DNA from 2 places in the Nonomuraea gerenzanensis genome. Region 2 is predicted to be linked to the other one. Evidence: riboswitches for the same ligand, from Rfam matches in the RefSeq annotation. Region 2 holds a riboswitch; the other holds the start of a gene.
The links. Region 2 has a riboswitch for glycine ahead of gcvP (aminomethyl-transferring glycine dehydrogenase). Riboswitches for the same ligand answer to the same signal wherever they lie in the genome.
Positions count from the first base shown of each region.

Region 1: another riboswitch for glycine. It lies ahead of gcvT (glycine cleavage system aminomethyltransferase GcvT); the one in region 2 lies ahead of gcvP (aminomethyl-transferring glycine dehydrogenase).

Region 1 covers NZ_CP084058.1:1,921,212-1,936,004, reverse strand. The annotation lists gene LCN96_RS09440 (glutamine synthetase family protein) at 1-913, shown strand, start outside; gene LCN96_RS09435 (aldehyde dehydrogenase family protein) at 923-2,266, shown strand; gene LCN96_RS09430 (3-oxoacyl-ACP reductase) at 2,275-3,039, shown strand; gene LCN96_RS09425 (gamma-glutamyl-gamma-aminobutyrate hydrolase family protein) at 3,051-3,737, shown strand; glycine riboswitch at 3,820-3,917, shown strand; glycine riboswitch at 3,918-4,013, shown strand; gene gcvT (glycine cleavage system aminomethyltransferase GcvT) at 4,048-5,133, shown strand; gene gcvH (glycine cleavage system protein GcvH) at 5,130-5,519, shown strand; gene LCN96_RS09410 (L-serine ammonia-lyase) at 5,573-6,949, shown strand; gene LCN96_RS09405 (hypothetical protein) at 6,954-7,448, opposite strand; gene LCN96_RS09400 (DUF6286 domain-containing protein) at 7,448-8,047, opposite strand; gene LCN96_RS09395 (amino acid deaminase/aldolase) at 8,185-9,372, shown strand; gene LCN96_RS09390 (DUF3618 domain-containing protein) at 9,369-9,704, opposite strand; gene bcp (thioredoxin-dependent thiol peroxidase) at 9,851-10,324, shown strand; tRNA gene LCN96_RS09380 (tRNA-Leu) at 10,442-10,524, shown strand; gene LCN96_RS09375 (hypothetical protein) at 10,531-11,076, opposite strand; gene LCN96_RS09370 (sensor histidine kinase) at 11,242-12,411, shown strand; gene LCN96_RS09365 (response regulator transcription factor) at 12,412-13,068, shown strand; gene LCN96_RS09360 (ABC transporter ATP-binding protein) at 13,176-13,928, shown strand; gene LCN96_RS09355 (ABC transporter permease) at 13,930-14,793, shown strand, end outside.
Region 2 covers NZ_CP084058.1:4,836,371-4,851,163, forward strand. The annotation lists gene LCN96_RS22805 (CDP-alcohol phosphatidyltransferase family protein) at 1-266, shown strand, start outside; gene LCN96_RS22810 (mannose-1-phosphate guanyltransferase) at 271-2,787, shown strand; gene LCN96_RS22815 (FHA domain-containing protein) at 3,055-3,567, shown strand; gene ftsR (transcriptional regulator FtsR) at 3,620-4,273, shown strand; gene LCN96_RS22825 (bifunctional nuclease family protein) at 4,406-4,876, shown strand; gene LCN96_RS22830 (MerR family transcriptional regulator) at 5,024-5,644, shown strand; glycine riboswitch at 5,767-5,864, shown strand; gene gcvP (aminomethyl-transferring glycine dehydrogenase) at 6,048-8,876, shown strand; gene LCN96_RS22840 (tetratricopeptide repeat protein) at 9,062-9,871, shown strand; gene LCN96_RS22845 (hypothetical protein) at 9,887-10,228, opposite strand; gene LCN96_RS22850 (alpha/beta hydrolase family protein) at 10,311-10,901, shown strand; gene LCN96_RS22855 (DUF5999 family protein) at 11,270-11,461, opposite strand; gene LCN96_RS22860 (TetR/AcrR family transcriptional regulator C-terminal domain-containing protein) at 11,663-12,223, opposite strand; gene LCN96_RS22865 (hypothetical protein) at 12,360-12,737, shown strand; gene LCN96_RS22870 (RNA polymerase sigma factor) at 13,048-14,409, opposite strand; gene LCN96_RS22875 (hypothetical protein) at 14,586-14,793, opposite strand, start outside.

The DNA of each region.
Region 1 (14,793 bases), 2.9 Mb from region 2:
CTACGACGACAGCTACGAGGACGCCTGGCGGCGCGCGTACCGCGACCTGACCCCCGCGAACCTCTACAACGTCGACTACTCCCTGCTCGGCACGGCCCGCGTGGAGCCGCTGCTGCGGCGCATCAGGCGCGAGATGGAGGGCGCGGGCCTGTACGTGGAGTCGGCCAAGGGCGAGTGCAACCTGGGCCAGCACGAGATCGCCTTCCGCTACGACGAGGCGCTGCGGACCTGCGACCACCACGTCATCTACAAGACCGGCGCCAAGGAGATCGCCGCCCAGGAGGGCCGGTCGATCACGTTCATGGCCAAGCCGAACCAGCGCGAGGGCAACTCCTGCCACATCCACATCTCGCTGCGCAGCCTGGACGGCGACCCGGTGATGGCGGGCCAGGGGCCGTACGGCCTCTCGCCGCTCGGCGCGAGCTTCGTCGCCGGCCAGCTCGCCTGCATGCGGGAGCTGACCCTGCTGTACGCCCCCAACATCAACTCCTACAAGCGGTACGTGCCGGGCAGCTTCGCCCCCACGGCCGTCAAGTGGGGCGTGGACAACCGCACCTGCTCGCTGCGGCTGGTCGGCCACGGCCAGTCCCTGCGCGTGGAGAACCGGGTGCCGGGCGGCGACGTGAACCCGTACCTGGCGGTGGCGGCGCTGGTCGCGGCCGGGCTGCACGGCATCGACGCCGAGCTGCCGCTGGAGGACCCCTGCGAGGGCAACGCCTACGCCTCCGGCGCCGAGACCGTGCCGCACACGCTGCGGGACGCGCTGGCGCTGTTCGAGGGCTCGAAGCTGGCCCGTGAGAGGTTCGGTGAGGACGTGGTCGAGCACTACGCGAACAACGCGCGGGTGGAGCTGGCCGCCTTCGACGCGGCGGTGACGGATTGGGAGCTGTTCCGTGGTTTCGAACGGATGTGACGGGAGCGCATGAAGATCGTCAACCCGGCGACGGAGGACGTCATCGCCGACGTCGAACTCGCCGACGAGGCGGAGGTCGACCGGGCCGTGGAGCGTGCCAGGAAGGCGCAGGCCGCCTGGCGCGAGGTGGCGCCCGGCGACCGGGCGCGGCTGCTGCGCGGGTTCGCCGACCTGGTGGACGAGCACGGCGAGGAGCTGGCGCGGCTGGAGCTGGCCAACGCCGGGCACACCATCGGCAACGCCCGGTGGGAGGCCGGCAACGTCCGCGACGTGCTGCACTTCTACGCCGGCGCCCCCGAGCGCGACCACGGCAAGCAGATCCCGGTGCCGGGCGGCGTGGACCTCACCTTCCAGGAGCCGCTGGGCGTCGTCGGGATCATCGTGCCGTGGAACTTCCCCATGGTGATCATGATGTGGGGCGTGGCCCCGGCACTGGCGGCGGGCAACACGGTGATCGTCAAGCCCGCCGAGTGGACTCCGCTGACCGCGCTGAGGCTGGCAGAGCTGGCCCTGGCAGCGGGCCTCCCCGAGGGGGTGCTCCAGGTTCTGCCTGGGGCAGGGGAGGTCGCGGGGGCCCGCCTGGTGGCGCATCCCGGCGTGGCCAAGATCGTGTTCACCGGCTCGACCGAGGTGGGCAAGGAGATCGGGGCCACGGCGGCGCGGCAGGTCAAGCGGGTCACGCTGGAGCTGGGCGGCAAGTCCGCCAACATCGTCTTCGCCGACGCCGACCTCGACAAGGCGGCGCGCACCGCGCCCTACGCCGTCTTCGACAACGCCGGACAGGACTGCTGCGCCCGCTCCAGGATCCTGGTCCAGGCGAGCGTGTACGACGCCTTCATGGAGCGCCTGGAAGCGGCCGTCCGCGGCGTCGTGGTCGGCGACCCCCTCGACGAGGCCACCGAGATGGGCCCCCTGATCAGCGCCGAGCACCTCGAACGCGTGCGCGGCTTCGTCCCGCCGACCCCCTACCTGCAAGGCTCCTGCCCGCAGGGCAAGGGCTACTGGTTCCCGCCGACCGTCCTGACCCCCGAGGTCACCGACCGGGCGTTCACCGAGGAGATCTTCGGGCCCGTGGTGTCGGTGGTCAGGTTCGAGGACGAGGCGCAGGCCGTACGGATCGCCAACGACACCCCGTACGGACTGAGCGGCTCCATCTGGACCCGCGACGTCGGGCGGGCGCTGCGCGTGGCCAGGGCCGTCGAGTCGGGCGCCCTGTCGGTGAACTCCCACTCCTCGGTCCGCTACTGGACCCCGTTCGGCGGCTTCAAGCAGTCCGGCCTCGGCAGGGAGCTCGGCCCTGACGCGCTGGCGGCCTTCACCGAGACCAAGAACGTCTTCATCTCAACGGAGTGAGTGCGCACATGCAGCGGTTGCAGGATCGGGTGGCGGTCATCACCGGCGCGGGCAGCGGGATCGGGCTGGCCACGGCCCGCCGCTTCGCCGACGAGGGCGCCAGGGTGGTCTGCGCGGACATCGACGAGGAGGCGGGCGTCAAGGCCGCGGCCGAGGTGGGCGGCCTGTTCGTCAAGGCCGACGTGACCAGCGAGGACGACGTCGTCAGGATGTTCGCCGCGGCCCACGACACCTACGGCAGCGTGGACATCGCCTTCAACAACGCCGGCATCTCGCCGCCCGACGACGACTCGATCCTGGAGACCGGCCTCGACGCCTGGCGCCGCGTCCAGGAGGTGAACCTGACCAGCGTCTACCTGTGCTGCAAGCACGCCATCCCGTACATGCGCCGCCAGGGCAAGGGCTCGATCATCAACACCGCGTCCTTCGTGGCCGTCATGGGGTCGGCGACCTCGCAGATCTCCTACACCGCCTCCAAGGGCGGGGTGCTGGCGATGTCGCGGGAGCTGGGCGTGCAGTTCGCCAGGGAGGGCATCCGGGTCAACGCGCTGTGCCCGGGGCCGGTGAACACGCCGCTGCTGCGTGAGCTGTTCGCCAAGGACCCGGAGCGGGCGCAGCGGCGGCTGGTGCACGTGCCGGTGGGCCGCTTCGCCGAGGCGTCGGAGATCGCGGCGGCGGTGGCCTTCCTGGCCAGCGACGACGCCTCGTTCATCACGGCCAGCGAGTTCCTGGTGGACGGCGGCATCTCCGGTGCCTACGTCACGCCGCTGTAGGAGGACGTCCCATGGGTCCCGTCATCGGCATCACCTGCTACGCCGAGAGCGCCTCGTTCACGGTGTGGCAGGACACCCGGGCGGCGCTGCTGCCGTACATGTACGTGGAGCAGGTCGTGCGCGCGGGCGGCCAGCCCGTCCTGCTGCCTCCGGCGGGCGAGCCCGCCGGGCTGGTGCGCCGCCTGGACGGGCTGATCCTGGCCGGGGGCGGCGACATCGACCCGGCCAGGTACGGCGCGGAGCCGCACGAGCGCAGCGGCTACGTCCGGAGATTTCGTGACGAGGCGGAGTTCGCCCTGCTCGCGGCCGCCCTCGACGGCGAGCTGCCCTTCCTGGGCGTCTGCCGCGGCCTCCAGGTGCTCAACGTGGCCCTGGGCGGCAGCCTGCACCAGCACCTGCCCGATCTGGTCGGCCACACCGAGCACTGCCCGGGGCCCGGCGTCTTCGGCCACCTGCCCGTCACCCCCGTCCCGGGCACCGGCCTGGCCAAGGTGCTGGGCGAGGAGCCGGTGCCGGTCCCGCACTACCACCACCAGGCCGTGGACCGGCTCGCCCCCGGCCTGACGGTCACCGCCACCACCGACGACGGCACGATCGAGGCCGTGGAGGCTCCGGGGGCGTTCACCATGGCCGTGCAGTGGCATCCCGAGGCAGGCGAGGACCACGCGTTGTTCGAGGCGCTCGTGCAAGCCTGCTGAATCCGCGCTCCCCCGGGATTCACGTGCGGCCCGCGACGCGACAACAGCCCCGTCGCGGCACTAGGCTGACGGACATCACCGACGAAACCGTGCGGGAGAGCACCCTGACAGCCGGTCAGGGTCCCTGAAGGAGCAAGCCCTCCCCGCGAACCTCTCAAGGCAAAGGACCGCACGGACGAGGTGTCCTCTGGAAAGCAGGCCTCCGGGCCTCGCCGAAGGTGAAAGTCCGGCAAAAGTCGGGCGAAGCTCTCAGGCACCGATGACAGAGGGGGAGGATGCTGGCATCCACTCCTGTCCTGAGGTGCGACACATGTCCCGACCGACACCGCTACGAGACGTTCACCAGAGCCTCGGCGCCACCCTCACCGACTTCGCCGGGTGGCTGATGCCGCTGCGGTACGGCAGCGAGTCCGCGGAGCACCGGGCCGTGCGCGAGGCGGCGGGGCTGTTCGACCTCTCGCACATGGGCGAGATCTTCCTGACCGGGCCGCAGGCGGGCCAGGCGCTGGACTACGCGCTGGTCGGGCACCTGTCGGCGCTGGCGCCTGGCCGGGCCAGGTACACCATGATCGTGAACGAGCGCGGCGGGGTGCTGGACGACCTCATCGTCTACCGGCTCGGTGACGAGGAGTTCATGGTCGTGGCCAACGCCTCGAACTACGAGAAGGTCGCCGGCGAGCTGCGCGAGCGCGCCGGGCCGTACGACGCGGTGGTGGAGGACCGTTCGGACCGGTACGCGCTGATCGCCGTCCAGGGGCCGCGCGCCCAGGAGATCCTCGCCACGCTCACCGACGCCGACCTCGACGGGCTCAAGTACTACGCGGGGCTGCCGGGCCAGGTGGACGGCCGGCAGGCGCTGATCGCCCGTACGGGGTACACCGGCGAGGACGGGTTCGAGCTGTTCGTGGCCAATCAGGACGCCGTGCCGCTCTGGCACGCGATCACCGCGGCCGGCGAGCCGTACGGGCTCAAGCCCGCGGGCCTGTCCAGCCGCGACACGCTCAGGCTGGAGGCCGGCATGCCGCTGTACGGCAACGAGCTGAGCGCGGAGCTGACCCCGTTCGACGCGGGGCTGGGCAGAGTGGTGAAATTCGACAAGCCGGGCGACTTCGTCGGCAGGTCGGCGCTGGAGGCGGTCAAGGACGACTCGCCCCGGCGCAGGCTCGTCGGCCTGGTCGCGCGGAGCCGCCGGGTGCCGCGCCACGGTTACCCGGTCACCAAGGACGGCGTCGTCGTCGGCGAGGTCACCAGCGGTGCGCCCTCCCAGACCCTGGGAAAGCCCATCGCGATGGCCTACGTGGACACCGGCGCCGATTCAGGCCTGGCTGTGGACATCCGGGGCAGCCATGAACCTATGGACCTGGTTGAGCTGCCCTTTTACAGGAGGAACAAGTGAGCAACATCCCTGACGACCTGAGCTACACCAAGGAGCACGAGTGGGTGGCCGGGCTGGACGACAGCACCACCGTGACGATCGGCATCACGGCCTTCGCCGCCGAGTCCCTTGGTGACGTCGTCTTCGTGCAGCTCCCCGAGGTCGGCTCGACCGTCGAGCCGGGTGACTCCGTCGGCGAGGTGGAGTCGACCAAGTCCGTCAACGAGATCTACTCCCCGGTCGGCGGCGAGGTCACCGAGGTGAACCAGTCCGTCGTGGACGACCCGGGCCTGGTCAACAGCGACCCGTACGGCGAGGGCTGGATGTTCAAGGTGCGCGTGGAAGGCGACCCCGAGGACCTGCTCTCTCCTGAGGAGTACACCGCTCTCACCTCGGGCGAGTCCTGACCTAACCGCCGGGGCCCGCGCGGGCCCCGGCCTCTCATGAAGGGCGCACATCAATGGCGATCAGCGTCTTCGACCTCTTCAAGATCGGCATCGGCCCGTCGAGCTCCCACACGGGCGGCCCGATGGCGGCGGCGCACAAGTTCGTCCGCGGCCTGCACGAGGACGGCCTGCTGGAGCGGGTGGCGCGGGTGGAGGCCATCCTGTACGGCTCGCTCGGCCTGACCGGCAAGGGCCACGGCAGCGACAAGGCGGTCCTGCTCGGCCTGTCCGGCGAGAAGCCCGAGCTGGTGGACGTCGACACCGTCGACGCCCGCATCGCGCAGATGCGCGAGTCGGGAACCGTCAAGCTCTACGGCAGCCACGAGATCCCCTTCGTCGTCGGTGAGCACCTCGTCTTCGAACGCAAGATCTCCCTGCCCGAGCACCCGAACGGCATGCGCTTCACCGCCTGCGACGCCTCCGGCGAGCGGCTGCGCGAGAAGGTCTACTTCTCGGTCGGCGGCGGCTTCGTGGTGGACGAGCAGGCCACCGGCGCCGGCCGCATCAAGCCCGACGACACCGTGCTGCCCTTCCCCTTCACCACCGGCGAGGAGTTGCTCAAGCACTGCTCGAACACCGGCCTGTCGATCTCCGCCCTGATGCTGGAGAACGAGCAGGCGTTCGGCCGCACCGAGGAGGAGATCCGCCGGGGGCTGCTGCACCTGTGGCAGGTCATGTCCGAGTGCGTGCGCCGCGGCATCTCCAAGGAGGGCGTGCTCCCGGGCGGCCTGAAGGTCAAGCGCCGCGCCAACCAGCTCCACCGCCGCCTGCAGTCCGAGCCGCCGGAGAAGGACCCGCTGCAGGCCATGGACTGGGTCACGCTGTTCGCGCTGGCGGTCAACGAGGAGAACGCCGCCGGCGGCCGCATCGTCACCGCCCCCACCAACGGCGCCGCCGGCATCATCCCGGCCGTCCTGACCTACTACACCCGCTTCGTCCCGCACGCCGACGACGACGGCGTGGTCCGCTTCCTGCTGACGGCGGGGGCGATCGGCGTGCTGTTCAAGGAGAACGCCTCCATCTCCGGCGCCGAGGTGGGCTGCCAGGGCGAGGTGGGCTCGGCCTGCTCGATGGCCTCCGCCGCGCTCACGGAGGTGCTCGGGGGGACGCCGGAGCAGGTGGAGAACGCGGCGGAGATCGGCATCGAGCACAACCTGGGGCTGACCTGCGACCCGATCGGCGGCCTGGTGCAGATCCCGTGCATCGAGCGCAACGCCGTGGCCTCCAACAAGGCGATCACGGCGGCGCGCATCGCGTTGCGGGGTGATGGGAAGCACTACGTGGCGCTGGACAAGGCGATCAAGACGATGCGGGACACGGGGCGGGACATGCTCGACAAGTACAAGGAGACGTCGCGGGGCGGGCTCGCGGTCAATGTGATCGAGTGCTGAGCCGCTAGCGGCGCACGTGCAGCCGGACCAGTGTGGGCGTCTCGTCGTCGCGTACCTCGCGCCGGATGCGCCCCACGATGTCCTGGTCCAGCTTGCTCACCACCGCGCCCACGTCCGCCGCCGACGGGCAGGTCAGGCCGATGCTCAGGCGGTCCTCCGCGACCCGCACGCCCGTCCTGCTCAGCCCGTCCACACCCTTGAGTCCGACGAACAGCATGGCCGTGCCGGTGCCGTTGTGGGTGCCGCGGCGGCCCCAGCCGAGGCCGACCAGCAGCCAGCGCAGCGTGACCAGGGCCAGGAGCAGCAGGCCGAGGGCGAGGAACCACAGCGGCCACGGGTCCTCGGCCAGTGCCCTGTGTGCGTGGGCGGGCAGGACCTTGGCGGTGGGCGGGAGGTCGAAGAAGCGGTCGTGGCCGCGGAGCCAGGCGTATCCGCCCGCGCCCAGCAGCGTCGCTCCGACGACCGCCAGGCCGACGCGGTGACCAGGGTACTGACGCATCAACCGGCCCTCCTGCGCAGCCGTACCACGACCTCGCCGGTGCCGAGCGTGCCCACGCCCGCGAGGCGGTCGCCCACGGCCGTGCCGACCTGCCTGAGCATCTGGCCCGAGCTCTCCGTGCCCGTCCTGACCGTGACCTCGATGGTGCGCCGGCGCAGGCGTACGCGGGCCTTGTCCACGCCCGCCACCTGCCGAGCCGCCGCGCACAGCGTGCGCCGCAGGCCCGAGCGGGTGATGCCGATGACGATCAGCGGGTCGGACGTCTCCACCGGCACCAGCCCCGAGCGGCCCGGCACGAGCGCCAGCAGCACCATCAGGGTGCCCGCCCCGGCCGAGACCAGGGCGGCGGTGGCCGTCTCCGGCCAGGTGGTGCGGCCCGCGAGCGCGACCACCTCGTCCACCGGCACCCAGCCGAGGGGGGCGCCGAGCAGTGCCGACACCACTTCCGCCGCGGTCGCCCCGAGTCCGGCGGTCAGCGTGAGCGCGACCAGGGCTCCCGGGACGGTACGCGCCGGCCTGAGCACTCTGCGCGCCCTGCGCAGGCCGGTGTCCCGCGGGGCGACGACGGCGCCGGGCAGTATCTGCTGAAGCGTGGTCATCACAACGACAGACGTACATGGGCCCCGCATGGCCTGAACCGCGCCCTCGCCGCCGATTTGCCCGAACATTACGGGGACGGCGACTAACGCGAACAAGGCTCATGTTCTTTTGCCCCTTATGCGGTTACGCTGCCGGTATGGATGACCGCCAGCGCTACGACCGCGCCACAGCGGCCCTCGAACCCCCGTTCGCCGTCGTCGATCTCGCCGCGATGCGGGCCAACGCCGCCGACCTCGTGCGCCGCGCCGCGGGCAAGCCGATCAGGGTGGCCAGCAAGTCCGTCCGCAGCCGCCCCCTGCTGGAGCGGGTCCTGGCCATGGACGGCTTCCGCGGCATCATGGCGTACACGCTGCCCGAGGCGCTCTGGCTGGCCGCGAACGGCTTCACCGACGTCCTCGTCGCCTACCCCACGGCCGACCGGCAGGCGCTGGCCGCGCTGGCAGGTGATCCGCGCGCCGCCGCGCGGATCACCGTGACCATCGACTCCACCGCCCACCTCGGCCACATCGAGACGGCCGTGGCCGGGGTGCGCCCGCGGGCCGAGATCCGGCTCTGCCTCGACCTCGACACCGCCTACGTCGCCTTCGGCCGGCGGGTGGGCGCCCTGCGCTCCCCTGTCAGGGAGCCGCACGAGGCCGCCGACCTGGCCGCCGACATCGCCAAGCGGCCGGGCCTGCGGCTGGTGGGGCTGCTGGCGTACGAGGGGCAGATCGCCGGGGTCGGCGACGCCCCGCCCGCCAACGCCGCCCGCGCCCGCCTCATCCGGCTCATGCAGTCGCTGTCGGCCAGGGAGCTCATCCTGCGCCGCGGCCGGATCGTGAACGCCGTACGCCAGTTCGCCGACCTGGAGTTCGTCAACGGCGGCGGCACCGGCTCCCTGGAGCTCACCACCCGCGAGAAGGCCGTGACGGAGCTGGCGGCGGGCTCCGGCCTCTTCCACCCGCGGCTGTTCGACTTCTTCCGCCGCTTCACCGGACACCCGGCCGCGCTGTTCGCCCTGCCGGTGGTGCGCCGCCCGGCTCCGGACGCGGTGACCGTGCTGGGCGGCGGCTACCTGGCCTCAGGGCCGGTGGGCCCGACCAGGGCGCCCCAGCCGTACCTGCCCGCGGGCCTGCGGTACGCGCCCGAGGAGGGCGCGGGCGAGGTGCAGACGCCGCTGCTCGGCCAGGCGGCGCAGGACCTGCGGATCGGCGACCGGGTGTGGTTCAGGCACGCCAAGGCGGGCGAGCTGTGCGAGCACTTCGACGCGCTGCACCTCATCGACGGCGACGCCGTGGTGGAGTCGGTGCCGACGTATCGGGGCGAGGGGAAGACCTTCCTCTAGCGGCGCCGGCGGCGGCTGCGGCGCCACAGCACGATGGCCGCCCCCACGACCAGCACCGCGCCGACCCCGATGAGCAGCGGCCCCACCTCCGGCCGCTCCTCCTCCCACACCTGGTCGGGGTTGTCGCCGAACTCGACCGGCCGCGGCGTCACCCCGAGCGCGTCGCCCACGGAGGCCACGAAGTGGCCCGCCCTGGTCTTGACGTCGGCCACCGTGCGCTCGGCGACCCGCTTGGGGCTCACCCGGTCGGCGATGGCGTCGACCGTGTGCGCCAACTCCGCGCGCGTCCGTGCGATGCGCCGCTCCAGCTCGTCGGGATCGGTGTCAGCCATGGCTCTCCTTCCGACCGTACGCGTGCCCCGCACCGCATGCCGAGCGGGCTCCGTCCGTTCTGGTCGTGATCAGTCTGTCAGGTCGGCGTGCCGTCCGGCACAACGGCCGGGCCGGTAGGTTGGCGGGAAGAACCCAGGAGGGCCCATTGACCGAGACCAGACTCACGCCCGGCGACGCCGCGCCGGAGTTCACGCTACCCACCGCCGACGGCGGCACCGTGTCACTCGACACCTACCGCGGCAAGCGGGTGATCCTCTATTTCTATCCTGCCGCGATGACTCCCGGTTGCACCAAGCAGGCCTGTGACTTCCGCGACAACCTGGCGCGGCTCACGGCCGAAGGTTTCGTCGTCCTCGGCGTGTCGAAGGACAAGCCGGAGAAGCTGGCCAAGTTCGCCGAGCGCGACGCGCTCACCTTCCCCCTGCTGTCCGACCCCGACCTGGCCGTGCACCAGGCGTACGGCGCGTACGGCACCAAGAAGCTCTACGGCAAGGAGGTCGTGGGGGTGATCCGGTCGACGTTCGTCATCGACGGCGACGGGAAGGTGGAGCAGGCGCTCTACAACGTGAAGGCGACGGGCCACGTGGCCTCGCTCACGAAGAAGCTCGGCCTCTCCTGACCGCCTGTGGGCCCTCCGTCCAGGAGGGCCCCGGCGAAGGTCTCCGCGTCGTCACAATCGCCTCCGGCTCCCATGCGGAGCGCTAAACTGTGTCCAGCCCGCTGCGGCGGGGGATGCGCGGGCGTGGCGAAATGGCATACGCGGCAGGTTTAGGTCCTGTTGGTGGAGACACTGTGGGGGTTCGAGTCCCCCCGCCCGCACACCTGTCAGCCCGTGTACGTGGGCTCCGGAAGCAGATCGTCCTCCGGGACGGGCTCCACCTCGGCCGGCGGCGGCAGCACGCAGTAGCCGTGGTCCTCACCCGCGTAACATTCCGGCCCCATCCGTCCGGGGCCCCAGTCGTGGTGCCGGCCCCAGCCCGGCGCCTCCATCCACACGTCGTACCTGTCGCCGTCGTCGGCCAGGTCGTTGAAGGCCGCCACGGTGACACCGCCGAGCAGGCCGCCGACGAAGAGCCCGGCCAGGGCGGCGCTCATGACCTGGGTGCGTCTGCGGCGCAGGAAGCCGCCGAACAGGGAGGAACCGCGCTCCCATGGGGCGGGTTCCGGCTGGGCGGGCGGGATGTAGGTATAGGCGTGATCAGCCTGTTCGCCGTACTTGAGCGGGCCCGGCTCGGGCAGCTCTCTGGTCGGCCCACTGGTCGGCCCACTGGTCGGCCCAGTATCGGGCCCAGTAGTCGGCTCCGACGGGGTCGGGTCGCGCGGCGCTTCCTCTTCGCCGCGCGACCCGGCGTCGCGATCATGATCCGCCATCACGATCTCCCTTTACTCGCCCCGCAAGGGGCGCTCCCAGTAATAGAGGATGCCAAAGCCACCGTAAGCCCCATGTAAGAGCAAATCCATGTAAGACCTGGGTCGTAGTCCTACTTCCGCCTCCAGGCGGACCAATGTCCCACCGGCGCTACATATCGTGATGATGTGTTCGGCAGGGTACGGGCGTGGTCCACGCGCCACGCGAAAATGGCCGGTGTCCTCAGGGTGGCCCCCCTGGGGGTGCTGTGCGCCCTCCTCGCGGTGCCGTTCGCGGCGACGACCCCGCCGGGGGGCGACGTCCTCCTCCACGTGGCCGGCTACCTGGGGCTCGCGGCGGCGCTGATCGTGCCGCTGTGGTGGCGTGACAGGCCGCTGACCTCGTTCGCCGTCGTGGCGCTGGTCAGCTTCGGGCAATGGCTGGCGGAGACCGCTCCGCAGCCCGCCAACCTCGCGGTGCTGGTGGCGCTGTGGGGGGTGGCCTACCAGTGCACGTTCCGGTGGGCGCTGGCCGCGTGCCTGGTGGCGGAGCTCGGGGTGTTCCTGGTGCTGCTCAACTGGGAGATGGCCACGTTCGGGATGTTCTTCAGCGGCTCGATCTTCGTGGTCACGGTCTGGCTGACCGGCCTGTACGCCAACACCCGCCGCCGCTACCTGGAGGGCCTGGAGGAGCGCGCCGAGCGGGCGGAACGCGAGCGCGACCAGCAGGCCAGGATGGCGGCGGCGGCCGAGCGCGCCAGGATCGCCAGGGAGCTGCACGACGTGGTGGCGCACAACGTCAGCGTCATGGTGGTCCAGGCCGACGGCGCGGGCTACGCCATGGACAGCGACCTGGAGCAGGCCCGCCTGGCCGTCAGGAACATCTCCAAGACCGGCCGCGCCGCGCTCGCCGAGATGCGCAGGCTGGTGGGCGTCCTGCGCGAGAACGAGGCGGTGGGCACCGACTACACCCCCCAGCCGGGCCTGGGCCAGCTGGCGGAGCTCGTCCACGACTCGGCCGTGCCGGCCAGCCTGCGGGTCGGCGGCGCGCCGGCCGAGCTGCCGGAGGGCCAGCAGCTCACGGTCTACCGCATCGTCCAGGAGGCGCTGACGAACGCGCTCAAGCACGGCGGCCCCGGTGTCGAGGCCGCCGTGGAGATCGACTACCTCGGCTCCGAGCTGCTCGTCCGCGTGACCGACAACGGCCGGGGCGCGGCGGCCCCGGTGAGCTCCGACGGGCACGGCCTGATCGGCATGCGTGAGAGGGTCGGCATGTACGGCGGCGCCGTCTCGGCGGGCCCCCGGCAGGGCGGCGGCTTCGAGGTGCTGGCCAGGTTGCCCATGGCGAAGGCGGCGTGAATGATCAGAGTGATGCTGGTCGACGACCAGGAGCTGTTGCGGGCCGGGTTCAGGATGGTGCTCGGGGCGCAGCCGGACATCGAGGTGGTGGCGGAGGCGGGTGACGGCGCCACCGCGCTGGAGATCCTGAAGACCACCGAGGTCGACGTGGTGCTGATGGACGTGCGCATGCCCGCCATGGACGGCGTGGAGGCCACCCGGCACATCGACGGGCCGAAGGTGCTCATCCTGACCACGTTCGACCTCGACGAGTACGCCTTCGCGGCGGTCAAGGCGGGCGCGGCCGGGTTCCTGCTGAAGGACGTGCCGCCGGCCGACCTGGTCAACGCCATCCGGGTGGTGCACGCGGGCGACTCCGTGGTGTCGCCGACCACGCTGCGCCGGATGCTCGACCGCTTCGCCGCGCAGCTCCCGACCGACGCGCCCCTGACGTCGGGGGTGGGCGAGCTGACGCCGCGCGAGCGGGAGGTGCTGCTCATGGTGGCGCGCGGCCTGTCCAACCTGGAGATCGCGGCGCGGCTGGAGGTGGCCGAGGCGACGGTCAAGACACATCTGGGGCGGGTGCTGGCCAAGCTGGGGCTGCGCGACCGGGCTCAGGTGGTGGTCTTCGCGTACGAGGCCGGGCTGGTGGTGCCCACGCATCGGCCGAAAGTCTGACCCGGGTCATCCACCGGCGCACATGAAGTCCCTCCTCAAGGCCCACAAGATCTGAAATTTCCACTCCTAGCGTGAGTCGCGGCTGCAAATCACGACAAGGAGTGAAAGTGACGCTCACTGAGACCCGGCGCCAGGCCCCGCCAGCCGTGGTGGCCACCGATCTGACCAAGGTGTACGGCCAGGGCGACGCCCAGGTGCACGCGCTGCGCGGGGTGAACGTGGCCTTCGCCACCGGGGCGTTCACCGCGATCATGGGCCCGTCGGGCTCCGGCAAGTCCACGCTCATGCACTGCCTGGCCGGCCTCGACGCCGCCACCTCCGGCACGGTGCACATCGGGGACGTGGAGCTGACCGGGCTCAGCGACAAGCGGCTCACGCTGCTGCGCCGGGAGCGGATCGGCTTCATCTTCCAGGCCTTCAACCTGCTGCCCACGCTCACCGCCGAGCAGAACATCCGCCTGCCCCTCGACATCGCCGCCCGCCAGGCCGACCAGGTGCTGTTCGACAAGGTGATCGAGACCGTCGGGCTGCGCGACCGGCTCTCGCACCGGCCGACCGAGCTGTCCGGCGGCCAGCAGCAGCGGGTGGCCGTGGCCAGGGCGCTCATCAGCAAGCCCCAGGTCATCTTCGCCGACGAGCCCACGGGCAACCTGGACTCGCGCAGCGGCGCCGAGGTGCTCTCCTTCCTGCGGGCCTCGGTGCGCGAGCTGGGCCAGACCATCGTCATGGTGACGCACGACCCGGTGGCGGCCTCGTACGCCGACCGCGTGGTGTTCCTGCGCGACGGCGAGCTGGTCACCGAGCTGGCCGCGCCCACGCCGCAGAGCGTGCTGGACACCCTCGTCCGGCTGGAGGCGTGAGGTGATCAGGACCGCGCTGGCCGGGCTGCGCGCGCACCGGCTCAGGCTGCTGCTCACCTCGCTGGCCATCATGCTGGGGGTGGGCTTCATCGCGGGCACGTTCGTGCTGAACGACACGGTCGAGGCCGGCTTCGCCCAGCGCGTCACGGCCGACGCGGGCAAGGTGGACGTGGCCGTGCTGCCCGCGAAGTCCGACGGGACGGTGCCCGAGGAGGTGCTGGAGCGCGTGCGCGCGCTGCCCGGCGTGACCGAGGCCCAGGGGCTGATCAGGGCGAGCGCGCCCGTGCTCGGCAAGCACGGCAAGGTCGTGGGCAACCTGCCCACCACCGGCCTGTCGATCGTGCGCGGCCCGCTCGACCGCTCCGACGTCGTCTCCGGCACCGGCCCCGGCACCGACGACGGCGCCGCCGTCCTGGACGAGAACACCGCCAAGGCCCAGGGCTTCCGGCTCGGCGACACGATCACCGTGCTCGACCACGAGCAGCGGCGGCACCAGTTCAGGCTGGTCGGCCTGATCGACACCGGTGTGGACCAGCTGCTGGCCTACACCGGCGCGGTCGGCTTCACCCCGGCCGTCGCCCAGCGCATGACGGGCGCGCAGGGGTACGCCGAGATCGACGTGGCGGGCACGGTGTCGAAGCAGGCCGTCGCGGCGGCCGTCGGCGGCTCGTACACCGTCAAGACGGGCGCCGAGCTGGCCGACGACCTGGGCGCCGCGGCCGGCGTCCAGACGCAGATGCTCACGCTGGGCCTGCTGCTGTTCGGCGTGGTGGCGATGATGGTGGCCGCGCTGGTCATCTACAACACCTTCAACATCCTCGTCGCCCAGCGCACGCGCGAGATGGCGCTGCTGCGCTGCATCGGG
Region 2 (14,793 bases):
AACTCTTGGTCGCGAGTTTCTTCCCTGTACTTCGCAAATATGGGTATAAGGCACTTCAAGTGCATTTCCTGGGCAAGGCCGCCATGTTCAACCTCATGTACGCCTTCCCTCTCCTCTTCCTTGCCTCCCACACTGGGTGGTATGCCGATATAGCCCGAATTGTCGGGTGGGCCTTCGCGCTCTGGGGAACGGGCCTGTACTGGTGGGCGGGGGTGCTGTATGTGGTACAGGTGCGCCAACTCGTAACCGCGGCCAAGAAGGGGTGATCGGGTGAAGGCGGTCGTCATGGCGGGCGGGGAGGGCACTCGGCTGCGTCCCATGACCGCCAACCAGCCCAAACCCCTGCTTCCCGTGGCCAACCGTCCGATCATGGAGCACGTGCTGCGCCTGCTCAAGCGGCACGGCGTCACCGAGACGGTGGTGACGCTCCAGTTCCTGGCGGCGCTCGTGCGCAACTACTTCGGTGACGGCGACGAACTCGGCATGAGCCTCCAGTACGCCACCGAGGACGTCCCGCTCGGCACCGCCGGCAGCGTCAAGAACGCCGCCGACCGGCTGCGCGACGACCGCTTTCTGGTGATCTCCGGAGACGCCCTCACGGATATTGATTTATCCGACATGATCCGTTTTCACCGGGAAAATGGGGCCCTTGTCACGATCGGCCTCAAACGCGTCCCGAACCCGCTCGAATTCGGGATCATCATCGTCGACGACGAGGGCCGCGTGCAGCGCTTCCTGGAGAAACCCACCTGGGGCCAGGTCTTCTCCGACACCGTCAACACCGGCATCTACGTCATGGAGCCCGAGGTCCTCGACGCGGTCGCGCCCGGCGAGCCCGTCGACTGGTCCTCGGACGTCTTCCCCGCCCTCCTGGAGCGCGGCGCCGCCATCTACGGCTACGTCGCCGACGGCTACTGGGAGGACGTCGGCACTCACGACAGCTACCTCAAGGCCCAGGTCGACGCCCTGTCCGGCAAGGTCGAGCTGGACATCGGCGGCTTCGAGCTCTCCCCGGGCGTCTGGGTGGCCGACTCGGCCTCGGTGGACCCCGACGCCGTGCTCAAGGGCCCGCTGCTCATCGGCGACTACGCCAAGGTCGAGGCGGGGGCCGAGCTGCGCGAGTACACCGTGCTCGGCAACAACGCGGTCGTGCGGGAGGGAGCCTTCCTGCACCGCGCGGTCGTCCACGACAACGTCTACCTCGGCCCCGGCGCCCACCTGCGCGGCTGCGTCATCGGCAAGAGCACCGACGTGATGGCCGGCGCCCGCATCGAGGAGAACGCGATCATCGGCGACGAGTGTGTCATCGAGGCGGAGGCGTACGTCTCCAGCGGCGTCAAGGTCTACCCGTTCAAGACCATCGAGGCGGGCGCGGTCGTCAACACCAGCGTCATCTGGGAGTCGCGCGGCCAGCGCAACCTGTTCGGGCCCCGGGGCGTCAGCGGCCTGGTCAACGTCGAGATCACGGCCGAGCTGTGCGTCCGCCTGGCCAGTGCGTACGCCACCACCCTGCGCAAGGGCGAGTACGTCGTCACCTCCCGCGACTGCTCCCTGGCCGCCAGGGCGCTCAAGCGGGCCGTCATCGGCGCGCTCACCGCGGGCGCCATCAACGTCCTGGACCTGGAGGCCGCCCCGCTGCCCGTCACGCGCTTCCACACCGCGCGCGAGTCGTCCGCCGGCGGCATCGCGCTGCGCACCACCCCGGGCGACCCGCAGAGCGTGGACATCGTCATCATGGACGACCGCGGCGCCGACCTGCCGCCGGCCGCCCAGCGCAAGCTGGAGCGGGTCTTCTCCCGCCAGGAGTTCCGCCGCGCGTTCCCCGGCGAGATCGCCGAGCTGGCCTACCCGGCCAGGGCCTTCGAGGACTACACCCACGAGCTGCTGCGCAACGTCGGCGTGGCCGGCGTGCGGGACATGAAGGTCGTCGTGGACTGCGCGGGCGGCACCTCCTCGCTGGTGCTGCCCACCCTGCTCGGCCGGGTCGGCGTCGAGGTGCTCACCGTCAACGCCCGCCTGGACGACGTCTCGCCCACCGAGACGCTGGCCGAGCGCCGCCGCGACCTGCAACGCCTCTCGGAGCTGGTCAGCAGCTCCCGGGCGGCCTTCGGCGTGCGGTTCGACCCGGTCGGCGAGCGCATCGCCCTGGTGGACGAGAAGGGCCAGCTCATCAGCGAGGAACGGGCCCTGCTCGTGGTGCTCGACCTGGTCGCCGCCGAGCGCAGGGGCGGGCAGGTGGCGCTGCCGGTCACCACGACCCGCGTCGCCGAGCAGGTGTGCCGCTTCCACGGGGTGCAGGTGCAGTGGACCTCCACCGCCCAGGACGCCCTCACCTCGGCCGCCGCCGGACCAGACATGATCTTCGCGGCCGACGGGCGGGGCGGTTTCGTGGTGCCGGAGTTCAGCCCCGCGATCGACGGGATGGCCGCGTTCATCCGCCTGCTCGGCCTGGTCGCCCGCACCCGGCTCTCGCTCAGCCAGATCGACGCCAGGATCCCCGAGGTCAAGCTGCTCAAGCGGACCGTGCCCACGCCGTGGGCGGCCAAGGGCGCCGTCATGCGCTCGGTCATCGAGGCGGCCGAGGCCGAGGTCCAGTCCGGGGAGCAGGGGCATCGCATCGACACCACCGACGGCGTGCGCGTGACCCGCGGCGACGGGAGCTGGGTGCTGGTGCTGCCCGCCGCCGCCGAGCCCGTCACCGACCTGTGGGCCGAGGCGGGGGACATGGACGCCGCCCAGGCGCTGATCGAACGCTGGGCCCGCATCGTGGAACTGGCCGTGGGGTGATAGCGTCACACGCTGTGATCGGAAAGGGTTTACCGAAGATGTGCCCGGGCAGTGCCGCAAGATCGTAATGTAGAAACGCGCGGCGGCATGGACCACGGGGCGGGGGCGGCGGTAACTTTGTCTGCGTCCAAACCAACGTGCAGCGCCCCGCCTTGACCTTTGCCGCTGATCAGCGTAAGTTGCGGCATTCGCAAACTTGAAAAAGCGAAGCGAGGCGCGCCCTGAGCACCGTCGCCGCGTCTTCGCGGTAGGAGGCCGAGCCGATCGATGCCGAGCGTCTACTGCACGCAGTGCGGGCACGCCAACCCCGAGGATGCCCGTTACTGTTCCCGCTGTGGGTCACCGCTGACCAGACCCGAGGTCTCCGGGGATACCACATCGACGATCTCCGTCGCGGGAATCGAGGCGTACGAGGCTGAGACAGGCGACATGCTCCTGGCCGAGCGGGCGCTGGTCGAGCAGCTGCCGCCCGGCACGGCGTTGCTCACGGTCACCAGGGGGCCCAACCAGGGCAGCCGTTACCGGCTCGACAAGGACCTGACGACGACCGGGCGTCACCCTGAGAGCGACATCTTCCTCGACGACATCACCGTCTCGCGCCGGCACGTCGAGTTCTACCGCCACCGCGGTGGCCAGTTCTCGGTGCGCGACGTGGGCAGCCTCAACGGCACCTACGTCAACAGGGAGCGCATCGAGGAGGTCCCCCTGCACTCCGGGGACGAGGTGCAGATCGGCAAGTTCCGCCTCCTGTTCCTGATGCGGGGCAACGCCGGCGTATGAGCGGGTGCGGTGAGCGACTCACGGTGACGGGCGGCCGTCCGCGGGAGGCGGTATGACTTCTCAGGCTGCGCGCTCGCACATGAGCATCGGGGAGGTGCTCGCGCTCCTGCAGGGCGAGTTCCCCGACGTGACGATCTCCAAGATCAGGTTCTTGGAGGGCGAGGGCCTGATCGAGCCCGAGCGCAGCCCGTCCGGCTACCGTAAGTTCACCCACCTGCACGTGGAGCAGCTGCGCTTCATCCTCACCGAGCAGCGTGACCACTACCTGCCGCTGCGGGTGATCAAGGACAGGATGGCCGAGAGCTTCGGCCGCCCGCGCGCCCTGCAGCAGCCGCAGGAGACCAGGCTCAGCCGGGCCGAGCTGCTGGAGGCCGCCGCGATCGACGAGGAGACCCTCGCCGAGCTGGAGGACTACGGCCTGCTGGCCCCCGTGGCCAGGCGCTACGACGAGGAGGCGCTCAAGGTGGCCCGCACCGTGGGCGCCCTGGCCCGCTTCGGCCTGCACGCCCGCCACCTGCGGGCGGTCAAGGCGGCGGCCGAGCGGGAGGCCGGTCTGGTGGAGCAGACGGTCGCCCCCATACTCAAGCGGCGCCGCCCGGGAGCCATCGGCGAGGCCGACGAGGTCGCCAGGGAGCTTTCCACCCTGCTGCTCGACCTGCACGCGTCCCTTGTGCGCACGGGCGTCCGATCGGTCCTGGGGCGTTGAGACCGTAGCGAGCTGGGAGGCGGAGGCACATTCCAGGCCCGCCGGGTGTTACGTTGAATTGCGAAGCCAAGTCAGCAGAAGCGATGATCGAAGAGCTGTGCCGGGTGACCGGTCAGGAATACGGAGCAGCCCGTGTTGCAGATGGAGGTCGTGGGCGTTCGAGTTGAGATGCCCACAAATCAGCCGATCGTCTTGCTCAAGGAGGCACACGGGGAGCGGTTCCTGCCCATATGGATCGGCATGACCGAAGCCACGGCCATCGCGCTGGCACAGGCGGAGGAGCCCCCGCCGCGGCCGCTGACCCATGACCTCTTCCGCGACGTGCTGAGCGCGCTGGGCGTCGGCCTGCGGGCGGTCAACATCGTCGCGCTGCGCGACGGCATCTTCTTCGCCGATCTGGTCTTCTCCAACGGCGTGGAGGTGAGCGCGCGGCCCTCCGACTCGATCGCGCTCGCGCTGCGCACCGGGGCCCGCATCTTCGCCAGTGAGGAAGTCGTCCAGGAGGCCGGGGTGATCATCCCGGACGACCAGGAGGACGAGGTGGAGAAGTTCAGGGAGTTCCTTGACACGATCACTCCCGAGGACTTCGGCAGGGCGGGGTAGGTATTTCAGTGCATTTACGCTTCACGACGCGCCGAGCCGGATCGTTGACTGAGCATGGTCACGGTCCTACGGTGCAAGTGAAACCCGTGGTCGCCCTTTACGAACCCCCAGATCAGGCCACGGGATGAGAGAAAGCCGGAGGTCCGCGTGGCGGTCAGCAGCGGCGAGGGAAAGACGGCCGGCCAGGAAGATCCGGTGCGGCGCGAGAGCGCGCGGCAGCGTGCCGGGGAGCAGGGCCTGCTCTTCGACGAGCAGCCGACGTCGCTGCCGGGCGACATCGGATACCGCGGGCCGACGGCCTGCGCCGCGGCCGGCATCACCTACAGGCAGCTCGACTACTGGGCGCGCACGGGGCTGGTGGAGCCCACCATCAGGGCGGCGCACGGCTCGGGCTCCCAGCGGCTCTACAGCTTCCGCGACATCCTGGTGCTCAAGGTCGTCAAGCGGCTCCTCGACACCGGGGTGTCGCTGCAGCAGATCCGCACGGCTGTGCAGCACCTGCGTGATCGCGGGGTCGCCGACCTCGCGCAGATCACGCTGATGAGCGACGGCGTGAGCGTGTACGAATGCACCTCGGCCGACGAGGTGATCGATCTGCTCCAGGGCGGGCAGGGTGTGTTCGGGATCGCGCTCGGGCGCGTCTGGCGGGAGGTCGAGGGATCCCTCGCGGAGCTGCCGGGGGAACGCGCGGCGGTCGAGGACACCGTCCCGGCCGACCACCCCGCTGACGAGCTGGCCCGCAGGCGCCGCGCGCGCCGCACCGGCTGACCCTCCTCCTGCGTGACCTTCCTCCGCCTGTAGTCCGCCTGTGCGTACTTCTCGCGTGCGCTGGCGCGGCCCGGTGACCGGTTATCCGGGCCTACCGTAGTAATCTAGGACAGCAAGGCTGACGACCCCGTGCGGGAGAGTCCTCGGGCACCTGGTCCCGGGGCGCCGAAGGAGCAACCCTCCCCGGAATCTCTCAGGCATCCAGTACCGCTCGGGTGAGGCAACTCTGGAAAGCAGGCGCACCCGCCAGGCGCGCCTCACCGACGGTGCAAGCCCCACCGGGGGTGAAGCTCTCAGGTCGTGGCACCGGCGCACATCGCGGGGGCCGCGCTGACAGAGGGGGAGATCCGGCACTCGTCCGCGCCCTGGCGCCGGTCTCCATGAGCCTCGGGAGGCACACCCCATGACCGATCTGTCAGCTCCGCCGTTCTCGTCCAGGCACATCGGCCCCTCGGAGGCCGAGCAGCAGCGCATGCTCGAGGCCGTGGGCTTCGAATCCGTCGCGGACCTGGTGGCGGTGGCCGTCCCCGAGGCGATCAGAGCCAAGGACAAGCTCAAGCTGCCCGCCGCCATCGGCGAGGCCGAGGCCATCGCCGAGCTGCGCGCGCTGGCCGGGCGCAACCGGGTGCTCACCTCCATGATCGGCCTGGGCTACTACGACACCGTCACGCCCGGCGTCATCCGCCGCAACCTGCTGGAGAACCCGGGCTGGTACACCGCCTACACCCCGTACCAGCCGGAGATCTCGCAGGGCCGCCTGGAGGCGCTGCTGAACTTCCAGACGGTCGTCTCCGACCTCACCGGCCTGCCCGTCTCGGGCGCGTCGCTGCTGGACGAGGGCACCGCCGCCGCCGAGGCCATGACGCTGGCGCGCAGGGCGGGCAAGTCGAAGAGCGACGTGTTCGTGGTGGACGCCGACGCGCTGCCGCAGACCAAGGCCGTGCTGGCCACCAGGGCGGAGCCGCTCGGCATCACGCTGGTGGAGCACGACCTGCAGGGCGAGCTGCCCGAGTGCTTCGGGCTGCTGGTGCAGTACCCCGGAGCGTCCGGGCGGCTGCGCGACTTCCGCGCCGTGGCCGCCGCGGCGCACGAGGCCGGCGCGCTGGTCGTGGCCGCCGCTGACCTGCTCGCGCTGACGCTGGTCGCCGCGCCCGGCGAGCTGGGGGCCGACATCGCGATCGGGTCATCGCAGCGCTTCGGGGTGCCGTTCGGGTTCGGCGGGCCGCACGCCGCGTACATGTCCGTACGGGAGGGGCTGCAGCGGCAGCTGCCCGGACGGCTCGTCGGCGTGTCCGTGGACGCCGACGGCGACCCCGCCTACCGCCTGGCCCTGCAGACCCGCGAGCAGCACATCCGCCGCGAGAAGGCCACCAGCAACATCTGCACCGCGCAGGTGCTGCTCGCCGTCATCGCGAGCATGTACGCCGTCTACCACGGCCCCGAGGGCCTGCGCGGCATCGCGCACCGCGTGCACCGCCACGCCACCGCCCTGGCCGAGGGGCTGCGCGGCGCGGGCGTGGAGGTCGTGCACGGCGAGTTCTTCGACACCGTGCTGGCCCGCGTGCCCGGCAGGGCAGCCGCCGTCGTGGCCGCCGCCGCCGAGCGCGGCGTCAACCTCTGGCAGGTGGACGCCGACCACGTCTCCGTCGCCTGCGACGAGAAGACCGGCGCCGCCGAGGTGGCCGCGGTGTGGGCGGCGTTCGGCGTGAGCGCCGAGGCGACCCCCGAGGACGCCGCCGACGCGCTGCCCGCCGATCTGCTGCGGGAGACCCCGTACCTGACCCACCCGGTCTTCCACAGCCACCGCTCCGAGACCGCGATGCTGCGCTACCTGCGCAGGCTGCAGGACAAGGACATCGCGCTGGATCGCTCGATGATCCCGCTCGGCTCCTGCACGATGAAGCTGAACGCGACCAGCGAGATGGAGCCCATCACCTGGCCGGAGTTCGCCGCCATCCACCCGTACGCGCCCGCCGAGCAGGCCGAGGGGTACGCCGAGCTGATCGGCACGCTGGAGGGCTGGCTGGCCGAGGTGACCGGCTACGACGCCGTCTCCATCCAGCCGAACGCGGGCTCCCAGGGCGAGTTCGCCGGGCTGCTGGCCATCCGCGCCTACCACCGCGCCAACGGCCAGGGCGAGCGCGACGTGTGCCTCATCCCGTCCTCCGCCCACGGCACGAACGCCGCCAGCGCCGTCATGGCCGGCATGCGCGTCGTGGTCGTGGCCTGCGACGACGACGGCAACGTGGACCTGGCCGACCTCGACGCCAAGATCGACAAGCACCGCGACGCGCTGGCGGCGATCATGGTGACGTACCCGTCCACGCATGGCGTGTACGAGGAGACGATCACCGAGGTGTGCGCCAAGGTGCACGACGCCGGCGGCCAGGTGTACGTCGACGGCGCCAACCTCAACGCGCTGGTCGGGCTGGCCAAGCCGGGCGAGTTCGGCGCCGACGTCTCGCACCTCAACCTGCACAAGACGTTCTGCATCCCGCACGGCGGCGGCGGCCCCGGCGTCGGCCCCGTCGCGGTCCGCGCCCACCTGGCCGCCTACCTGCCCGGCCACCCGCTGCACAACGGCACCCCCGTCGGCCCCGTGTCGGCGGCCCCGTACGGCTCGGCGGGCATCCTGCCGATCTCGTGGGCGTACGTCAGGATGATGGGTGCCGAGGGCCTCACGGCCGCCACCGAGCAGGCCATCCTGTCGGCGAACTACCTGGCCAGGCGCCTGGCCCCGCACTACCCCGTGCTCTACACCGGCCGCGGCGGCCTGGTGGCGCACGAGTGCATCGTGGACCTGCGGCAGATCACCAAGGAGACCGGCGTCACCGTGGACGACGTGGCCAAGCGCCTCATCGACTACGGCTTCCACGCGCCGACCATGTCGTTCCCCGTGGCCGGCACCCTGATGATCGAGCCGACCGAGAGCGAGGACCTGAACGAGCTCGACCGGTTCGTCGACGCCATGATCGCCATCCGCGGCGAGATCGCCAAGGTGGCCTCCGGCGAGTACGACAAGACCGACAACCCGCTGCGCAACGCGCCGCACACGGCCGAGTCCGTCGCCGCAGACGAGTGGCCGCACCCGTACGCGCGTTCGGAGGCCGCCTACCCGCTGCCGTCGCTGCGCGAGAACAAGTACTGGGTGCCGGTGCGCCGCATCGACCAGGCCTACGGCGACCGCAACCTGGTGTGCTCCTGCCCGCCCCTCGAGGCCTACGAGGACTGATCACCCGGCCCGGCGACACGCGCGGGGCGCGCGGTTCGCCGGGCTTGTCCTGGAACGTGTTCTGGCAGTTCCGGGTACGTCCGCCGGTGGAGGCGGGGGCTCCGGCCAGTCCTTCGGTGTCAAGTGAGCAGACATGATCGCCGATAGTCGTTAGGCTCGGTGCGACCGTCCCACAAGGAGCTCTCTTGACGTCCTCAGAGCTGGAGACCCCGCCCCTCGACACCGCCCGCCGGCTGGCCGAGCACGGTGATCTCGACGCCGCCGCCCGCATCCTGGGCGAGCTGGCCGCGGACCCCGACGGGCCCGACAGGGCGCAGGCCGCGGTGGGCCTGGCCGTGGTGCTCGAACAGCGCGGCGACCTCGAGGGCGCCAGGGCCGCCGCCAGGACGGCGCTGGCCACCGGGCACCCCGAGTACGCCGCGCAGGCCGCCTGCCACCTCGCCCAGGGCTTCGAGCGCGAGGGCCGCGACGAGCAGGCCAGGGCCGCCTGGCAGGCCGTGCTGGGGGTGGGCACCGCCGCGTACGTGCCGCTGGCCCACCTCGCGCTGGCGCGGCTGGCCGTGCGGGGCGGGCACCTGGAGGAGGCGGAGAAGGAGTTCCGCGCCGCCATGGAGACGGGCGCGCGGGGCGGCGAGGAGCGGGCCGGCGCGCACGCCGCCGCGGAGCTCGCCGAGCTGATGCTGGAGCACGGGGAGCCGGGGGCGGCGGCGGAGGTGCTCCTGGACGCGCTGGACTTCGCCCCCGGGGATGAGGTGCCGGGGCTGCGGGTTCAGCTCGGTATCGCGCATCTGGAGCTGGCCTGCGCCGAGTTCGCCGAGAGCGTCGAGGGCGGGGCCGACGCGCAGACGGGCGCGCTGGCGATCGAGCTGCTCGCGCGCACGTTGCCCTTGCGGGGGCGGGACGAGGATGCGGGGCGGGTCTGGTCGTACGGGCTGGAGCACGAGGACGAGACGCTGGCCGCGGAGGTGCGGCTGCGCTACCACCGGGACGGCTGAGCCGCTGGGGGCGCGTCAGGACCTGCGCATGATCGCGACGGCGGCGGCCACGTTGATCACCACGATGGACAGCCACGCGACCAGCAGCCCCGGGCCGCCCGCGCTGGCCGCGATGGCCGTCAGCGGCACGCCGATGCCCAGCGAACCCAGCACGATCGGCACCATGGGCGCGCTCGGATGGCGGCCCTTGGCCCGCACGGGGTCCTGGTGATGCAGCTCGGAGCGCACCCGGGCGGCGATCGTGGCGTCGAGGCGCTCCACGAACGAGTCGATCAGCGCGGTTTCGTACTCCGGGCCCAGATCGCGGCGTGCGTCGAGCGTGGCCTGGAGGTCGTCCCGGAGGCGTTTGTCTGGCATAGAGCACATCATCCCCGCCGCGCGGCGCGCCGTCATCCGCCCTGAGGGCTAGGGGCCGATCCTCCCCAGGTACGGTGCTGCCATGCAGGTGATGACGCCGCGAGGGCCGGCGCTGGTGGAGATCGAGGAGGCCGCCGACCCGCGGCTGCTGCTGGTGCTGACCCACGGCTCGGCCGGGGGAGTGGACGCCCCCGACCTGCTGGCCGTACGCGACGCGGCACTTGCGGCGGGGGCCAGTGTGGCCAGGGTGACGCAGGCGTTCAGGGTGGCGGGGGCGCGGGCGCCCGGCTCGCCCGTCAAGCAGGACGAGGCGTGGGAGATCGTCCTGCGCGAGCTGCGCGCCGATCGGGCGGAGCTGCCTGTGGTGCAGGGCGGGCGGAGCAACGGGGCCCGGGTGGCGTGCCGCACGGCCAAGGCGGTGGGGGCCTCGGCGGTGGTGGCGCTGGCCTTTCCGCTGCACCCGCCGGGGCGGCCGGAGCGGTCCAGGGCCGATGAGCTGCGGGGGGCGGGGGTGGATGTGCTGGTGGTGAACGGGGACCGGGATCCGTTCGGGATACCTGAGGCTGTGGATGCGGCGCGGCTGGTGGTGCTGCCGGGGGAGAATCACGACCTCAAGCGTGACCCCGCGAAGGTGGGCGAGATCGTGGCCGAATGGATCATGAACTACGCGTGACCGGCCTTTTGTGCGCGGGCAGGGCGTTCTGCGGGACGATTCGCGCCGCCGGGAGCCTGCGGGCCGATCCGGAACGGCTGAGCGGCGTGCGGGCTGGTCCGGGACCCTGGACTGCCTGGACTGCCTGGACTGCCTGGACCTGTGCGGGCCGATGCGGGTCGCCTGGACTTGGGTGCGGGATGCCGGCGGCTGTTCCGGTGAGGCGTCGCTCGCTGAGGCGTCGGCCGTTCGTCATGCGGAGCGCCCCGGGTCGTGACGCGGGGCGCCGGCCCGGCGTGCGGGCGGGAGGTCGCTCCGGGCGCGTGGCCCGGCGCGTGGGCGAGCGGTCCGTCGCGGGCGCGGGCCCGGCGAGGTGCTCGCCGGGATCGTCAGGCTGCGCCGACCACGGGCCGGTGCGGGGCGATGACGGTGCCGCTGGGCAGGAGCTCACCGGTGTCCTCGAACAGGACGACTCCATTGCAGAGCAGACTCCACCCCTGCTCGGGGTGGCAGGCGAGGGTGCGTGCCGCCTCGCGGTCTGGCGCCTCGGCATCCGGACAGGCCGGGTCGTGCGGGCACATCGGCGTGCCTCCGATATCTCGTGGGACGCTCCCGGTCTGGAGGGGCGGGAGCCGGCTCGGGTAGTTGTGCTGGCAAGTGTGCGACGTACGTCACTCGTTCCGACATAGCCCGTTCGGACTGTTACAGGAGGATCCCTGGATCGTGTGACCTTCGACACAGCGTGCCTTATGCAGGATAACGGTCCAAGCGCGACACGCGCATCACGTTTGCAATCCCTTGAGAAGAGCGTCGAGTCCGCGCTCGAAGTCCACATCCGCTCTTTCGTCCCTCCTGACCCATTCATCAACTTCTGGGTCGGCCCATCCCGACTGCTGCACCTCGACCGCCACGCTGCCGAACACGAAGGCCCGCAGCGCCCGTACGGCCTCGGCGGCGTCGTCCAGGCCACCGTCGGCGAGCTGCTCGACCTGCTCCCTGATGGCCAGGGCCGTGGCGCCCTTGGGCGGCTTGGTCAGGGCCAGGGCCAGCACGCCCGGGTGGTCGCGCAGCAGCTCCCTGCTGGCCCGGCACCACGCCTTGGCGGTCTCCTGCCAGGAGGAGCCCTGCTCGACGTGCACGGCCGTGACGTGCTCGGCCAGGGCGTCCATCAGCGCCTCCTTGCCGCGGGGGAGGTGGTGGTAGATGGCCATGGCCTCCACCTGGAGGGCGTCGCCCAGCCTGCGCATCGTGAGCCTGCGCAGGCCCTGGCTGTCGGCGATGTGGAGCGCTGCCTCGATGATGCGCTCGCGGGACAGGGGCACCGGCGGTCTCTTGGCGGGCATGGTGATCATCTTACTATGTAAAGGCGCTCGCTCCGGGGCGATTTCCGCCCGTGTCGCGGGACGGCGTACGCTAGGCGGTTGAACGAGTACCGACAGCGTTGAAAGGGCCGGGTCGATGGCGTTTTTCCGTCCGCGGGTGAGCCGGGAGGCAGAGGTCCGCTACCACGCGGACCAGGAGATCTCCAAGAGCTTCCCCGAGTTGCTCGACAAGGCCAGGCAGGCCGAGCAGACGCTGCGCGAGCTGCGTGCCGCCGCGGTCGACGAGATCGAGCTGCTCGCCGCGGGGCGGGCGTTCGACAAGGCGCTGACGGAGGCGCTGAGGGCCGCCGAGGCGGGGCAGCGGGCCACCTTCGGGGTCAAGGCCTATGACGATCGGATCGCGCGGCGCAAGGCCAAGGCGACGCCCGCCGGGGCCATGTGGACGGCTGAGGTCGAGCGGCTGCGCACGTTGCGCGAGGACAACCGGATGTGGGGCATCCCCCGCGTCCCGCGCCCGCTGCCTGCCACGGCCTGAGCCGTCCGCCCCTTGGGGTGACGTGCTGGTGGTGCGGCGCCAGGGGTGACGCTCGGCCGGCCGTCGGCGAGATGCTGCCGTTCGGCCTGGCCGCCGCCGTTTCGGGAGACGCGCGGTCGGAGCAGCACGGGGCAGGGGCGCGGCGGGGGCGATGCCAGGCCGGCCACCAGTGAGGGGCCGTCTCCGCGGAGCTGCCTCCGGTGCCGGCCGTTGCCGTGCCTGTGCTTCCGCGTCACCGGAGCCGGCCGGCCACGGGCGCCGTTCGGGAAAGTGCGAAGAGCCCCGGCACCGAAGTGCCGGGGCTCTCGTATCAGCTGGCCCAGTCCAGCAACGGCCGCGTGTTGCTTGGGTGCCGCAGCTTGGACAGCGACTCCTTCTCCAGCTGCCGGATCCGCTCCCGGGTCAGCCCCAGGTGCTTGCCGATCTCGTCCAGCGTGTGCGGCTTGCCGTCCACGAGCCCGAACCGCAGCGCCATGATCTTCGACTCGCGCGGCGACAGGTTGTCGAGCACGCCCCGCAGCTGATCGCCCAGGAGCTGGCGGTCGACGATCTCGGACGCCTCCGGCGAGTCGACGTCCTCGATGAGGTCGCCGATCGTGGTCTCCCCGTCCTCGCCGATCGTCGCGTTCAGCGAGATCGGCTGGCGGCTGGTGCGCAGCAGCTCCTCGATCTGGTCCGGCGTCTTGTCGAGCTCGACGGCCAGCTCCTCCGGCGTGGGCTCGCGCCCCAGCCGCTGGTGCATGTCACGCTCGACCCGCGACAGCTTGGAGAGCATCTCCAGCACGTGCACGGGCAGCCGGATCGTGCGGGCGGAGTCGGCGAAGCCGCGCTGGATGGCCTGCCTGATCCACCACATGGCGTAGGTGGAGAACTTGAAGCCCTTGGTGTAGTCGAACTTCTCCACGGCCCTGATCAGCCCCAGGTTGCCCTCCTGGACGACGTCCAGCAGCGACATCCCGCGGTCGGTGTACTTCTTGGCCACCGACACCACGAGCCGCAGGTTGGCCTCCAGCATGTGGTCCTTGGCCTGCCTGCCGTCCTCGATGACCAGGTGCAGGTCCTCCTGGACGGACGGGGGCAGGTCGGGCTGGGTCTCCAGCTTGTACTCCGCGTACAGCCCGGCCTCGATCCGCCTGGCGAGCTCGACCTCCTGGGCGGCGGTGAGCAGGGTGCGGCGGCCGATGGACTTGAGGTAGGTGTGCACCGAGTCGCCCATGACGGACTGCGTGTCGTCCAGGTCGAGCGGCTCGTTCTCCAGCTCGGCGTCCTCGCTCAGCACGAGGTCGTCGGGCACGTCCTCCTCGTGCTCCGGCTTGGCCGCGGGCGGCGTGGCGCCGTCGGCGGCGGCCGGCGTACCGGCGGTCGCGGAGATTTTTGCCTCGCCGGGCTTGCGGCCGGTAGTCTTTGCCCGCGAGGTCGTCTTCTTGGCGGTGGACGGCTTCTTCTGGGTCTTCTTCGGGGCGGTGGTGCTGAGAGACGGTTCGCCCTCTGCGGCCAGGCTCACGCCGGCCTCTGACAGCTCGCGCAGGATCGTGCGGCCTTCAGAGGGGCTGATGCCGGCCTCGGCGAATGCGTCACGCAGCTCCGCCAGAGAAAGGTGACCCTGGGCTCGCCCTCGTTCAATCAGCTGGTCGAGAGTTGCGGGTGGGGTCGCCACGGCGGTTCTGGGCATGAGGACACCTCCTCCGTACGGAGTGGAAGCGATCAGGCAGGTTGTGGTGGGGCGGGTTCGCGTCCGCACGGCGCACCAGTATCAATAACGCCAATCGCCGTCATTTGTTCCCGTACGCCCCTGCGGGATGGAAAAGGGGCGGATCGCCCCAAGTCGAAACCGCCCCCGGGCTCGGTCTATTCCGTCAGCCCCGGCTCGCCCGGGCCGGGCTGGATCTCGTCGGAGCCGACCCCGAACTCGCCGGGTGACACCTCGGGCATCGGCATGGGCTCGGCGTCCTCCATGCGCTCGTCCGACCAGTATTCGATGACCTCGCGAGGATCGGGATTGACCTCGGTGGAGACCACGACCCCGTCGTCCGTGGTTTCGGGGGCCGGCTGACCG